3 regions of the Xanthomonas sp. NCPPB 3200 genome follow, and region 2 is predicted to be linked to each of the others. Evidence: predicted binding sites of a transcription regulator. Region 2 holds the regulator's gene; each other region holds the start of a gene.
The links. Region 2 encodes FliA, which starts transcription of late flagellar genes. Its sites were predicted from a motif close to TAAAGTTTNNCNNNCNNNGGCCGATAA; they were not measured.
Positions count from the first base shown of each region.

Region 1: the regulator FliA is predicted to act here: its motif matches at 2,695-2,721, upstream of AC06DU_RS08320 (methyl-accepting chemotaxis protein).
Region 3: the regulator FliA is predicted to act here: its motif matches at 1,753-1,779, upstream of AC06DU_RS03230 (GGDEF domain-containing protein).

Region 1 is NZ_CM150785.1:1,912,611-1,917,054, forward strand. It holds gene AC06DU_RS08315 (hypothetical protein) at 1-265, opposite strand, end outside; gene AC06DU_RS08320 (methyl-accepting chemotaxis protein) at 450-2,561, opposite strand; gene AC06DU_RS08325 (FAD-dependent monooxygenase) at 2,976-4,160, opposite strand; gene AC06DU_RS08330 (MarR family winged helix-turn-helix transcriptional regulator) at 4,198-4,444, opposite strand, start outside.
Region 2 is NZ_CM150785.1:2,280,237-2,284,680, forward strand. It holds gene AC06DU_RS09945 (chemotaxis protein CheA) at 1-957, opposite strand, end outside; gene AC06DU_RS09950 (protein phosphatase CheZ) at 960-1,586, opposite strand; gene cheY (chemotaxis response regulator CheY) at 1,586-1,978, opposite strand; gene AC06DU_RS09960 (RNA polymerase sigma factor FliA) at 2,014-2,781, opposite strand; gene AC06DU_RS09965 (MinD/ParA family protein) at 2,778-3,662, opposite strand; gene flhF (flagellar biosynthesis protein FlhF) at 3,649-4,444, opposite strand, start outside.
Region 3 is NZ_CM150785.1:756,945-761,388, reverse strand. It holds gene AC06DU_RS03235 (M28 family metallopeptidase) at 1-335, opposite strand, end outside; gene AC06DU_RS03230 (GGDEF domain-containing protein) at 654-1,634, opposite strand; gene AC06DU_RS03225 (SulP family inorganic anion transporter) at 1,863-3,350, opposite strand; gene AC06DU_RS03220 (cellulase family glycosylhydrolase) at 3,562-4,444, shown strand, end outside.

The sequences.
Region 1 (4,444 bases), 370 kb from region 2:
TCTGTTTGGACCAGCCGCCGCCGAGCACGGTGGCCCTGACGATCAGCCGGCCCGCCACGACGCATTGCACCTCGGCCGGGCAACGGCTGTCTTCGATGACGCGGTCGGGACGTAACTTGGGGCCATCGACCGCCGCGATTTCTCCCAGCCGCACCGGGCCTTCGATGGGCTGGCTGGTGATGGACCCAGCTGCCGCGCACGCGGCAAGCCAGGCGACCAGAAGCGTTGCAAGCATCAGCGTGCGGAAGGGGCGGAGGCGTTCCATTGCGGCAATCATGCCCGTGTGTTGTGGAGATGCAAGCTGATGTTTCGGTGCGCTGTGCGGATGTAGCGACCACATCAATGCGATGCAGCGTCACTTCGCCGTGATGCGCCCGCGCAAGTGCGCAGCATTGCGCGAGCGCAGGCAGCAACACGGCCAGTCACTAAGGATCGCACTACCCGGTCAGTCAGATCACCGAGGCATTGACCTTGAACACCTCGACCGCCTGCGTCAGCTGGGTCGAATGCGCTTCCAGCGAGCGCGCCGCCGTGCTCGCGGCTTCGACCAGGCTGACGTTCTGCTGGGTGGTTTCATCCATCTGGGCGATGGTCAGGTTGACCTGTTCGATGCCGCCGGCCTGTTCCTGCGAGGCGGCGGAGATGTGGCCCATGATGTCGGTGACATGCTGGACGCTGGTGACGACCTCGCCCATGGTGGTGCCGGCCTTGTGCACCAGCGTTGCACCGTCGGCAACGCGCTGCACGGAGTCGTCGATCAGGCGTTTGATCTCCTTGGCGGCGTCCGATGAGCGGTGCGAGAGGGTGCGCACTTCCGAGGCCACCACGGCAAAACCGCGGCCTTGTTCGCCGGCGCGTGCGGCCTCGACGGCGGCATTGAGCGCGAGGATGTTGGTCTGGAAGGCGATGCCGTCGATGACCGAGATGATGTCGGCAATACGCCTGGACGAGGCTTCGATGCCGGACATCTGTTCGATGACCTGGCCAACCACGTCGCGTCCCTCCGAGGCGATGGCGGCGGCGCCCAGCGCGAGCTGATTGGCACGGCCGGCGTGCTCGGCATTCTGCTTGACGGTGGAGGTCAACTCTTCCATCGAGGCAGCGGTTTCTTCCAGGCTGGCGGCCTGTTGTTCGCTGCGGCGGGACAGTTCCTGGTTGCCGCTGGCGATGTCTTCGGCGGCAAAGCCGATGCTGTTGGAGGTGGTCTGGATATGCGTGACGATGTCGGTGAGGCGATGCACGGTACTGTTGGCATCGTCGCGCATGGAGGCGAACACGCCGTGGAAGTTGCCGGTCATGCGCACGGTCAGGTCGCCATCGGCGATGCACCGCAGCAGGTCGGAAAACCTGGCCAGGTTGGTGTCGGAGGTGGCCATCATGGTGTTGAGGTTTTCGACCATCAGGCGGAAGTCGTGTTCGAACTTTTCCGGCTGGCCGCGCAGCGCGAAGTTGCCGGCGCAGGCAGCCTGGGTGAGCTGCTGGATCTGCGCGTTGATGGCGCGCAGGTTCTGTTTGACCTGCTGCATGGTGGCGGTGATGGCGGCCTTTTCGCCGGGGTATTGCTCGATTTCGGGAGCCAGGTCGCCGATGGCGTAGCTGCCCATGACCTCGGTCATGCGCAGCTGGGTCTGTACGTGCGCATGCACCAGGGCGTTGGTGTCCTGCACCATGTGCCCGTATTCGCCGGGGAACTGCTGGGCGTCGGTGCGGTAGCTGATCTCGCCGGCATCGTGGCGGGCCGCCATGTTGCGTTGGGCGGAGATCACATCCTGCAGGCGGCGCTGCATCTGTTGCATGGCGCGCAGCAACTGGCCGGATTCGTCCTTGCTGGTGGGCAGGTCCTGGCTGCGCAGGTCGCCGTCGTTGATGCGCTCGGCCAACCGCAGCGATTGGCGCAAGGGCAGCACCACGCTGCGGGTCAGCAACCACGCAATGGTGGCGCCCAGCAGCAAGGCGATGACGGTGGAGACCACCATCAGCATTGCAAAGCCGCGCGCGGTGGTCACCGCGTCCTTGGCTGCCGCGCGGTTCTTGGCTTCCTGCAGGTCGATGAAGGCGTTGATGCTGGCCAGCCAGGCGACGAAGGCGGGGCGCGCCTGCTGCAGCAGGCGTTGTTCGGCATGCGGCTTGTCGGCGCCATCGCGGAACGCGCGCACCTGCGCGATCAACGGCATGGTGCGCTGCTCGATGGCCTTGATCCGTTGGAGGATGGCCTTTTCTTCCGCGTCCGTGGAGGCCGCGATCATGTCGTCCAGTGGCTTGGCGGAGCGGGCGTAGTCCGCGGCGAGCTTGTCGATCGATTGCTCTGCCGTGTGCCGCTCTGCCGGGTCGTCCAGCAGCACGACATCGCGCAGGGCGATCGCGCGGTCGTGCACGCTGCCGCGGAAATTGATCGCATAGCGTTGCTTGACGCTGTTCACTTCGTTGATGGCGGTGAGCTGCTGGTCGATGCTGCGTACGCGCTGGATGCCGACGACGGTGAGGATCACCATCAGGACAATGATCGCGAGGAAGCCGAGGGCCAGGCGCTGACCGATGCGCAGATTCGAAAGCAGGGACATAGGGAGTTTGATCGGTGATCCGGCGAGCGGAAGAGCGGGGGAGAATCCCAGCAACAGCTGGGAGGCGATGCGCCCGGGACACCGATGGGGTCGGCAGCGTTGCCGCTGCACGAAGGATGTCTCGACCTGTTCGTTAGCGGCCTGCGTCAGCGGAAATGAAACCGCCGGCGGTGGCAGGATTCATCCACGGTTGGCTTCGCAATGCCGTCAGGCTATGGCGATCAGAACGCAAGCCAGCGGTCGCGGCCCCAGCGCAGCGCTTTGGTGCCGGTCAGCGCCGGGGCAGAAGCGGATTCAGGCACGGCAAGTGACCGAGGCGTGGAGACGGCCGCGGCGCCGGTGCTGCGGCCGATGGCGGGCGTCGATCAGCATGCATCGTGCCGCCACCGCAGCACGGCCGCCATCCAGGCGGCCTCAGTCATAGCGCGACAGATCCGGCGCCTTCATCGACGGCGTCATCAGCTTGGCGGCAATGTTCTGGATGCTGGGTTGGCTGGCGAATTTCAGTGCGCCGTGCAGCAGCTGGATGCCGAGCCGGCTGTGCGGATTCATCAGGCGCGGGCCGATCTTCGGCACGCCCTGGCCTTGTTCCACCATCGGCCGCATGGCGTCGGCGTAGGCGGCGAAGGCCTGTTCCAGCGTTGCGGCGCGTGCGATCTCGTTGGCCAGCACGTAGCCGCCGGTGACCGCAAGAGTGGCGCCGATGCCGGCCAGCGGGGTTGCGCACCAGGCGGCGTCGCCGGTCAGCACGACGCGGCCGGCGTGCCAGCGCGGCATGCGCACCTGCCGTAAGGCATCGAAGTAGAAATCGTCGGTGGTGTCCATGCCGTCCAGCACCCGCGCAGCCTGCCAGCCGGCGTCGGCGAAGCGTTCGCGCAGATAGGCCTTCTGGGTCGCCAGGTCCCAGTCCTGCTCGCCCTCGGGGGCTTTCTGCAGCGACAGCATCGCGCGCGTGGTGCCGTGCTGGTCCGGGCGCAACGAGATGCTGCGCCCGCCGGTGGTGTGATACCAGCGCCACAGGCGGTCGTCGTCGGCGGTGCGTGCGATGGTGAAGTAGGCAATGGTCAGATCCATCCAGCGCGGGTCGTTCTCGCCGGGAAACACCAGCTCGCGTGTGGCCGAGCCGACGCCTTCGGCGACGATGACGGCATCGAAGTGGTCGCTGCGTCCGCTCTGGAAGCGGACGGTGGCAGCCTCGCCGTCGTCGTCGATGCTGGCGATGCGGTCGCCGAAGCGGTACTCGGCCGTCTGGCGTGCGGCGTCGTAGAGCAGGCGGGCGAGGTCGCCGCGCAGGATTTCCAGCTCTGCGGTCGGGCCATCGCCATCGATGTCGTCGGTCGTGAAGGTCGCCACCGCATGGCCGTGGTCGTCGACCCAGGCGGTGCCTTCCTCACCGGTGCCGTGATCGAGTGCGGCCTGCTCCAGGCCCATGCGCTGCAGGACCTCGCGGCCGACGCCGCGCACGTCGATGTTCTGGCCGCCATCGCGAAACTGCGCGGCCTGCTCGACGACGCTGACGTCGAATCCCTGCCGGGCGAGGGCCCAGGCCACGGTGTTGCCGGCGACGCTTGCGCCGGTGATGAGGATGCGACGCGCCATGACAGATCACCCAAAAGAAGAAATATCAGAAGTGATATTACATACCCTGGTCGCGCTGCTCCAGGTTGGCGATCAGGCGCTGCATGAACGCGACAGTCTGCTGCGCCTCCTCGGGGGAGAAGTCCTTCAGCGCATCGGCATTGAGATCGATCAGTATCTTGCCGCCGATCTCGGCGATCTTGCGCCCGCGCGGCGTGAGCGAGACCACTGCGGCGCGGCGGTCCTGCGGCGCCGGGGCGCGCTCGATCAGCTGCAGGCCCTCCAGCTTGTCCAGCAGGGCCACC
Region 2 (4,444 bases):
GTCGCCTTCCTGCTGCGCCGACAGGCGCACATGGCCGCTGCGCGGTTTGCCGGTGGCTTCGCGCAGGGCCGGCGATTCGATGCCGTGGTCGATCGCGTTGCGCACCAGGTGCACCAGCGGGTCGGCCAGGGCTTCGACCAGGTTGCGATCCAGTTCCGTCTCGGCGCCGATCAGTTCCAGTTCCACTTCCTTGGACAGCGTGCGCGCGACATCGCGGGCCACCTTGGGGAAGCGCGCGAACACCTTGCTCACCGGTTGCATGCGGGTGCGCATCACCGCGGTCTGCAGGCGCGCGGTGGCGATGTCCAGGGTGCTGACCGCGCGGTCGAGTTCTTCGTCGCGCAGGCGGGTACGCAGGGTCTTGAGGCGGTTGCGCGACAGCACCAGTTCGCCGATCAGGTTGACGATGGCGTCCAGGCGCTTGGTGTCCACGCGCACGGTCTGCTCGGCGTCGGCCGCCTTGGCCGCCGCCTTGGGCGCGGCCTTGGCGCCCGGCGCAGCAGCGCCGTGTGCGTCATCGTGTGCAGGTGCAGGTGCAGCGGCAGCGGCCTTGGGCGCGGCCTTGACCGCCGGCGGGCCGCTCTTGGCGTCGAACTGCGCAATCAGCGAGGCCGGTGCATGCGGCACGGTTTCGCCCGAGCCCATCGCATCCAGCATGGCCTGCAGATAATCCAGCGACTGCTGCGCGGCATCGAAGTGATGCGCCTGCAACACCGCCTGGCCGGAGCGCGCCATGCCCAGGGTTTCCTCGGCGGCGTGGCAGAGCTCCACCATCGGCTTGATCGCCAGGAAGCCGGCGCCGCCCTTGAGCGTGTGGAAGCCGCGGAACACCGCGTTGAGCTGGTCGGCTTCGTCCGGTGCCTGTTCCAGCGACACCAGCTGTTCGCCGAGGCGATCCAGGATCTCCTGGGCCTCGACAATGAAATCGGCAGCAATATCGTCTGGAACAGCACTCATGGTTACAGCCCCAATCCGGACAGCAGGTCGTCGGCGTCGTCCTGCGACACCGCGTGACGGTCCAGGCCCTTGACTGCAGGACCGGCAAGACCGCCGTCGTCTTTCTTCGGCTCGGGATTCTTCGGCGGCAGGCCGAGTGCACCGAAGCCCTCGTGCACGCGCCGCACGATGCCGGCCACGCGACGGATGATCTGGCCGCTCAGGTCCTGGTAGCTCTGCGCCAGTGACAGCTCGGTCAGGTTATGGCGCATCTTGTCCATCAGCGCGCCCTGGTCCTGGTTCAGGCCACCGTCGCGCAGCTGGTTGGCCAGCTCGCGGCATTCCTCGACCAGGTCCAGCGTGCGATGGCTGGCTTTCTCGGTCATTTCCACCACGTGGTCCAGGCGCGAGCAGGCATCGTCCAGTTCGCCTGCTTCCTCGGGCACGGTGGGCAACTCGCCCAGCGCCTGCCCGAGTTCGCGCGCGAGCCGGCTCAGGCTCTGCATCATCGGGCGCGTGCGCAGCGCGGCGAGGTGGTCCACCTCGCGCCGCCAGGCGACCTGGTCACCGCTTTCCAGTGCATCGAGCGCGTGCTGCAGGCGCTCGATCAGGGCGGCACGTTCGGCATCGGCTTCCACGGTGGCGTTCATCAGGCGGTCGCCGCCAGACGTTCGAACACCTTGCCCAGCTTCTCTTCCAGCGTCTGTGCGGTGAACGGCTTGATGATGTAGCCGTTCACGCCGCACTGGGCCGCTTCGATGATCTGCTCGCGCTTGGCTTCGGCGGTCACCATCATCACCGGCAGGTGCTTGAGCTTGGCGTCGGCGCGGATGTTGCGCAGCAGGTCGATGCCGGTCATGCCGGGCATGTTCCAGTCGGTGACCACGAAATCGAACGGGCCGGCCCGCAACGCCGCCAATGCGCTGTTGCCGTCTTCGGCCTCTGCGGTATTGGTGAAGCCCAGATCGCCCAACAGATTCTTGACGATACGTCGCATCGTCGAGAAGTCGTCCACGATCAAAATCCGCATGTTCTTGTTCACATCAAGCTCCTAACACTAAAAAATGCGCGAAAAAATCATTCGTCAATTTCGACACCGGCATCGGCCAGTTCGAAGACCTTGAGGCGGCCGCGCAGACGCACCACCGCCTGGCCATGGATCTGGCAGACGCGCGATTCGCTGACACCGAGCACGGCGCCGATTTCTTTCAGGTTCAATTCCTGTTCGTAGTACAGCGACAGCACCAGCTGCTCGCGCTCGGGCAACTGGCCGATGGCCTTGCCCAGCTCGCGGCCGAATTCGCCACGCTCCATCATCTGCTGCGGATTGGGGCCGCCCTTGGCGGTGGTGTCCAGCTCGCCGTGATCCTCGATCCGCGACTCCAGGCTCAGCACCTGGCCGCGGGCGGCATCTTCCATCAGACGCAGGTAGTCGGGCAGCGGCATCTCCATCGCGGCGGCCACTTCGGTGGCGGCGGCGGCGCGGCCGGTGTGCTGTTCGATCTTGCGCACGGCGGCGGCAGCGTCGCGTGCGCGGCGGTGCACCGAGCGCGGCACCCAGTCACCCCGCCGGATTTCGTCGATCATCGAGCCGCGGATGCGGATCGAGGCATAGGTCTCGAACGAGGCGCCCTGTTCGGAGTCGTAACTGCGCGAGGCTTCGATCAGGCCGATCATGCCGGCCTGGATCAGATCGTCCACTTCCACGCTCGCCGGCAGGCGCGCGGCCAGATGGTGGGCGATACGGCGCACCAGGTCGGCGTGCTGGGTGACGATGTCGTTGGCGTTGTTGCGCTGCACGGCGCGGTACTGCGCGCTGGCCGTGGTTGCGGTAGCGGTGCTCATGCGGCCACTCCCCGTTGGATGATGCGTTCGACGAAGAACTCGACATTGCCGCGCGGCACGGTGGGGGCCTGCCAGCGCGAGGTACGGCGAGCGATTTCTGCAATGGCCTGCGCCGACGGACTGGCGGGGTAGGCCTTGATGACCGGCTGCTGGCGCTGCACCGACAGGCGCAACCAGTCGTCCTGCGGCACGTGGCCGAGGTAGTTCAGCGACACGTCGCCGAGAAACTTTTCGCAGACCCGCGACAGCTTGTCGTACAGCAGGCGGCCTTCGTTGGGGTCGCGCACCATGTTGGCGATGATCTGCAGGCGGTCTACGCCGCGTTCGCGCGAGAGCACCTTGATCAGCGCGTAGGCGTCGGTGATCGAGGCCGGCTCGTCGCAGACCACCACCACGGTGTCCTGGGCGGCCTGGCAGAAGGTCAGCACGCTGTCGGTGATGCCGGCGGCGGTGTCGATGACCATCACGTCCAGGTCGCGCTCCAGCTCGGAGAACACGTTGACCAGGCCGATGTGCTGGGCCGGGGCCAGTTCGGCCATGTGGCGGCGGCCGGAAGCGGCCGGGACCACCAGCACGCCGCCGGGGCCTTCGATGATCACTTCATCCAGCGTGCAGCGGCCGGCGATCAGGTCGGCCAGGGTGTACTTGGGCGACAGGCCCAGCACCACGTCCAGGTTGGCCAGGCCCAGGTCGGCGTCCAGCAGCAGGGTGCGCTTGCCCATGTCGGCCAGCGCCACCGCCAGGTTGGCGGAGATGTTGGTTTTACCCACGCCGCCCTTGCCACCGGTCACGGCAATGGTGCGCACCGGGCCCAGGGGCTCGGGACGGGTCGCCGACAGGGGGAAGGCGTTGGTCAGCTTGGCGTATTCACGCGACTGCATGGTTGTGCTCCGGAGTACAGGGCTTATCGGCAGCGCGCCGCAAATCTTCAAGGCGAAGAACGAGACTGGCGGCATTGGCGCGGTGCAGGTCGTCGGGGACCCGCTGTCCGTCAGTCACCCAGGTGATGGGCATTTGGTGATCGACGACGACCGACAGCGCACTACCGAAGCGGCCGGTCTCGTCAAGTTTGGTCAGCACCACGCCCTGGGGCTTGGCGTGGGCGAAGCGGCGCACGACCTCGTCGAGGTCGGAAAAGTGCGCGTTGGCAGGCAGCACCAGCAGCGAGGTGACCTGGTGCGCGGCGCGCAGCCAGTTCAGCTGGGCGGCCAGGGCGCGGTCGCGCTGGCCCATGCCGGCGGTGTCGATCAGCACCAGCTTGTAGTCGCGCAGGCGCTCGAGCAGTTCCAGCAGGCTTTCGGCGCTGTCGGCCTCGTGCACGGCGATGCCGAGCTGACGGCCGTAGCTGTGCAGCTGCTCGCGGCCGCCGACGCGCTGGGTGTCGGTGGTGACCAGGGCCACGTCGCGCGGGGCGTGCTGGGCGGCGAAGCGCTGGGCGAGCTTGGCGATGGTGGTGGTCTTGCCGGCGCCGGTCGGGCCGACCAGGGCGATCACGCCGCCGCGTTCCAGCGGGTCGACCGGGGCCACCGGCAGGCGCTTGGACAGCAGGCCCAGCATCAGCCCGCGGCCACGGTGCAATTCGGTATCGGCCGGGATCTGCAGTGCCACGTCGCGGATCAGGCCGGCGTCGAAGCCGTAGTCGTCCATCAGCTCCAGGGCCTGC
Region 3 (4,444 bases), 1.5 Mb from region 2:
GCGGCGCGGATGGCGATCTGCTTGCCCTGGGTCAGCGCCTGCGGCTTGCCGGCGTGCTGCAGGGCGATGGTCGGCGTGCCGACGATATCGGCGCGGCGCAGCGGCACCGCCTGGGTCCAGGCGCGCTTGCCGTCGGTCAGATCGCCGCCCGGCTGCAGGCCGGCGTCGGCGAACTGCTTGCTCAGGTAGGCAATGGTCTTTTCCTCGCCGGCGGTGGCCGGGCCACGGCCTTCATAGGCATCGGAGGACAGCTCCTTGACGTCGCGCGAGATGCGCGCGCCATCGAAGCTCGGCGTCGCCGCCATCAGTGCGGTCGAGACCGCCATCGCCAGCATTCCCATTGCAACGCGTTTGGTAACAACTCGCTTCACTGCAGCACCCAGGTAGTGTCCGAACAGCCCTGGAGTGTAGCTACTGCGGCGTTCGATCGGGTGTGCACGGCGGCGAGCGATGCATGCCGTCGCGCTGACGACATGCATCGGCAGCGACGCAGCATTGATCGATAGGGCCAGCCAGCGATGCGGCGCGGCGCAGCACATCGCGCTGCCACCTGGCACGGCATCCACTTTGCGCCTCACGGCGCTGGATGCCGTCAAACAGCTAAAGGCTGCGGCGGTCTATGCCGCAGCGCCGCCGCCGAACGCCACTGTCGCTCAGAACAGGTCGACGCTGCCGACCTGCTGGGTGACCTGCTGCATCCTTCCGCTGGCCACCAGTTCGGCGTACACCTCGGTGCGATTGCGGCCGTGCTGCTTCGCCCAGTACAGCGCCTTGTCGGCCTCGTCGAGCAGCTGGCTGATCAACTGTCCGTCGGTGAGCTCGACGATGCCGGTACTGAGCGTGACCTTGCCGACCTGCGGAAACACCTGCTCGGCCACCGCCATACGGAAGCGCTCGAACAGACTCACCGCGAGGTCGCGGTCCACGCCGCGCAACACGATCACGAACTCCTCGCCGCCGAAGCGGAACAGCAGATCGTCCTGGCGGAAGCAGCGCTGCATCAACTGCGCAACCAGCAACAGCACCTCGTCGCCGTACAGGTGGCCGAAGCTGTCGTTGACGCGCTTGAAGTGATCGATGTCGACGATCCCCAGCCACACGCCTTCGCTGGCCGCCGCGTCCGCACCACCGGCGAACAGGCGCAGGATCACATCGTCGAAGGTCTTGCGGTTGCGCAGGCCGGTCAACGCATCGCGCTGGGCATCGTCGAGCAGGCTGCGGTAATTCTGGAAAAAACGCGCAAAGCCCTGCAGCATCACCTGTTCGGCAGCGCCGGGTGCGCGCGAACCGCCCACGCGCAGGCAGGTGCGGATGCCGCGTGCCTCCATCATCGGGTACACCAGCAGCGCGCGGCCGTCCTGCTGCAACTGCACCACATCGCCCGGCCCATGCAGGTCGGCCAGTTGCGCGCGCATCTGCGCGTCGTGGATATCGGCCACCGTCAGCGACAGCCGGCCATCCTCGCGCAGCCGCGTTTCGGCCATGGTGCGGCCATCCGGCGCGATGCGCAGCAACGACAATTCCTCGGACGCGCAGACCTCGCGCATGGTGCGCAACAGGCTGAGGTCGAGTAGATCGGCATCGCGGATGGCGGTCAGGTCCACCATGCGTTCCAGCAACGGTGCCGTGGTCATTGCCGCACCATCCCGCGGGCAGACGCAGGCCCGCAGCGCCGGTCACGGCACGCGGGCACACCTCTCGGGCTGGAACGCACTGGCATCACGACGGGTCACCGGCAGTCTCGATGCCGGTTCATCGGCGCTGAACGCGCGAACTTGAGTCCGCCCGCCGGCCGGCGCAGCGCACGGCCAGCCGGCGTACACGGATGTGCAGGCGCACGACCGGCCGGCGCACCAGCGCGCTTACGGCAGTGCGGACTCCAGCGCATCGTCGCCCAGCGCGTGCGCCTGCATCAGACGCCGGCTGCCGGCATTCAGCCCTTTGACCTGGACGTCCAGCGCGTGATGACGCAGCCGCTGCACCACTTTGTCCAGCGCCGCCACCGCGGTGATGTCCCAGAAATGCGCGCGGCCGACGTCGATCACCACTGCGCGGCCGGGCACCTGGCGCGCGTCGAAGGCGTCGATGAACACGTCGGCCGAGGCGAAGAACACCTGCCCGCGCACGTGGTAGGTACGCACGCCGTCGTCGCCGTCGCTGTGCGTGATCTGCAGCAGCCCGGCCACCTTGAAGGTGAAGAACACCCCGCTCAATACCACGCCCACCGCCACCCCGGCGGCCAGGTTGCGGGTGACCAGGGTCACCGCCACGGTGGCCAGCATCACCACGCTGGAGGTGCGCGGATGGGTGACCACGGTGCGCAGCGAACGCCAGTCGAAGGTCTCGGCCGAGACCATCACCATGATCGCCACCAGCGCGATCACCGGCACCTGCGAGACCCACGGCTTGAGCAGCACCATCAGGATCAGCAGGAACACCCCGGCGAACAGGGTGGAGAGACGGCCCCGCCCGCCGTATTTCACGTTGCCCACGGTCTGTCCGATCATGCCGCAGCCGGCAATGCCGCCGAACAGGCTGGCCGCGGTGTTGGCCAGACCCAGCCCGGTGCACTCGCGGTTCTTGTTGCTCGGGGTGTCGGTGAGTTCGTCGACCACGCGTGCGGTCATCAGCGATTCGAGCAGCCCCACCATCGCGATGGCCAGCGCCGGCAGGGCGATGATGCGCAAGGTCTCCAGCGTCAGCGGCACCGCCGGCCATTGCAGGACCGGCAGCGCGTTGGGCAGCTTGCCCAGGTCGGCCACCGTCTCCAGTGGCAGGTGCAACGCTGAGCCCAGCCCCGTCAGCACCAGGATGCACAGCAGCGGCGAAGGGATTGCCGACACGCCCGGCAACGGCAGCCGCGGCAGGCCGTAGATGATGAGCAGGCCCAACGCCAACATGCCCCAGGTGGCCAGGTTGGCGTGCTGCAGATGCGGCAGCTGCGCGGCGAAGATCAGCACCGCCAGCGCGTTGACGAAGCCGGTGCGCACCGAGCTGCTGACAAAACGCATCAGCACGCCCAGCCGCAACAGACCGAACAGGATCTGCACCGCACCGGCCAGCAGCCCGGCCGCCAGCAGATAGGGCAAGCCGTGTGCGGCCACCAGCGGTGCGGCCACCAGGGCCACCGACCCGGCCGCAGCGGAAATCATCGCTGGGCGGCCGCCGAAGAACGCGATGACAATCCCGATCACGAACGACGCGAACAGCCCCACTTGCGGGTCGACGCCGGCCACGAACGCAAAGGCGATCACTTCGGGAATCAGCGCAAAGGTAGCGACCGCACCGGCCATCAGTTCGCGCGCAGGCGAGGCGCGCCATTGCGCCAGTTCGGCACGCAGAAAGGACATTGGAAGACACTCCGGGGACAGAAAGGACAGCCTGCGGACAGGCGACAGCGGCGATAGTGTGCGCGAAAGCGACCCGGCCCGCAGCCTGCGTGTGACCGGTGCGGCAATGCGCCTTTCTGTGGTCCGGATCACGCCAAACGATGCGGCCGCGGACCAAGATGCCCCCCTCACCGGGTTCGGGTGTCGAGCCGGGTTCGCTAGGGAGACCACCATGTCCATCTTCAGGACTGCCAGTACGCTCGCACTGGCCACCGCGCTGGCGCTCGCCGCCGCACCGGCCTTCAGCTACTCCATCAGCAACAACAAGATTGTCGACGACAGCGGCAAGGTGGTGCAGCTCAAGGGCGTCAACGTGTTCGGCTTCGAGACCGGCAACCATGTCATGCACGGTCTGTGGGCACGCAACTGGAAGGACATGATCAACCAGATGCAGGACCTGGGCTTCAACGCCGTGCGTCTGCCGTTCTGCCCGGCCACCCTGCGCAGCAGCACGATGCCGACCAGCATCGATTACAGCCTCAATGCCGATCTGCAGGGCCTGAGCTCGCTGCAGATCCTGGACAAGGTGATCAACGAATTCAACGCGCGCGGCATGTATGTGCTGCTGGATCACCACACCCCCGATTGCGCCGCCATCTCCGAGCTTTGGTACACCGGCTCGTATTCCGAAGCACAGTGGCTGGACGATCTGCGCTTTGTCGCCAACCGCTACAAGAACGTGCCCAGCGTGATCGGCCTGGACCTGAAGAACGAGCCGCACGGTGCCGCCACCTGGGGCACCGGCAACGCGGCCACCGACTGGAACAAGGCCGCCGAGCGCGGTTCGGCCGCGGTGCTGGCGGTGGCGCCGAAGTGGATCATCGCGGTGGAAGGCATCACCGACAATCCGGTCTGCTCGACCAACGGCGGCATCTTCTGGGGCGGCAACCTGCAGCCGCTGGCCTGCACCCCGCTGAACATTCCGGCCAACCGGCTGCTGCTGGCACCGCATGTCTACGGGCCGGACGTGTACGCGCAGGCGTACTTCAACGACAGCAACTTCCCCAACAACATGCCGGCGATCTGGGACCGCCACTTCGGCCAGTTCGCCGGCA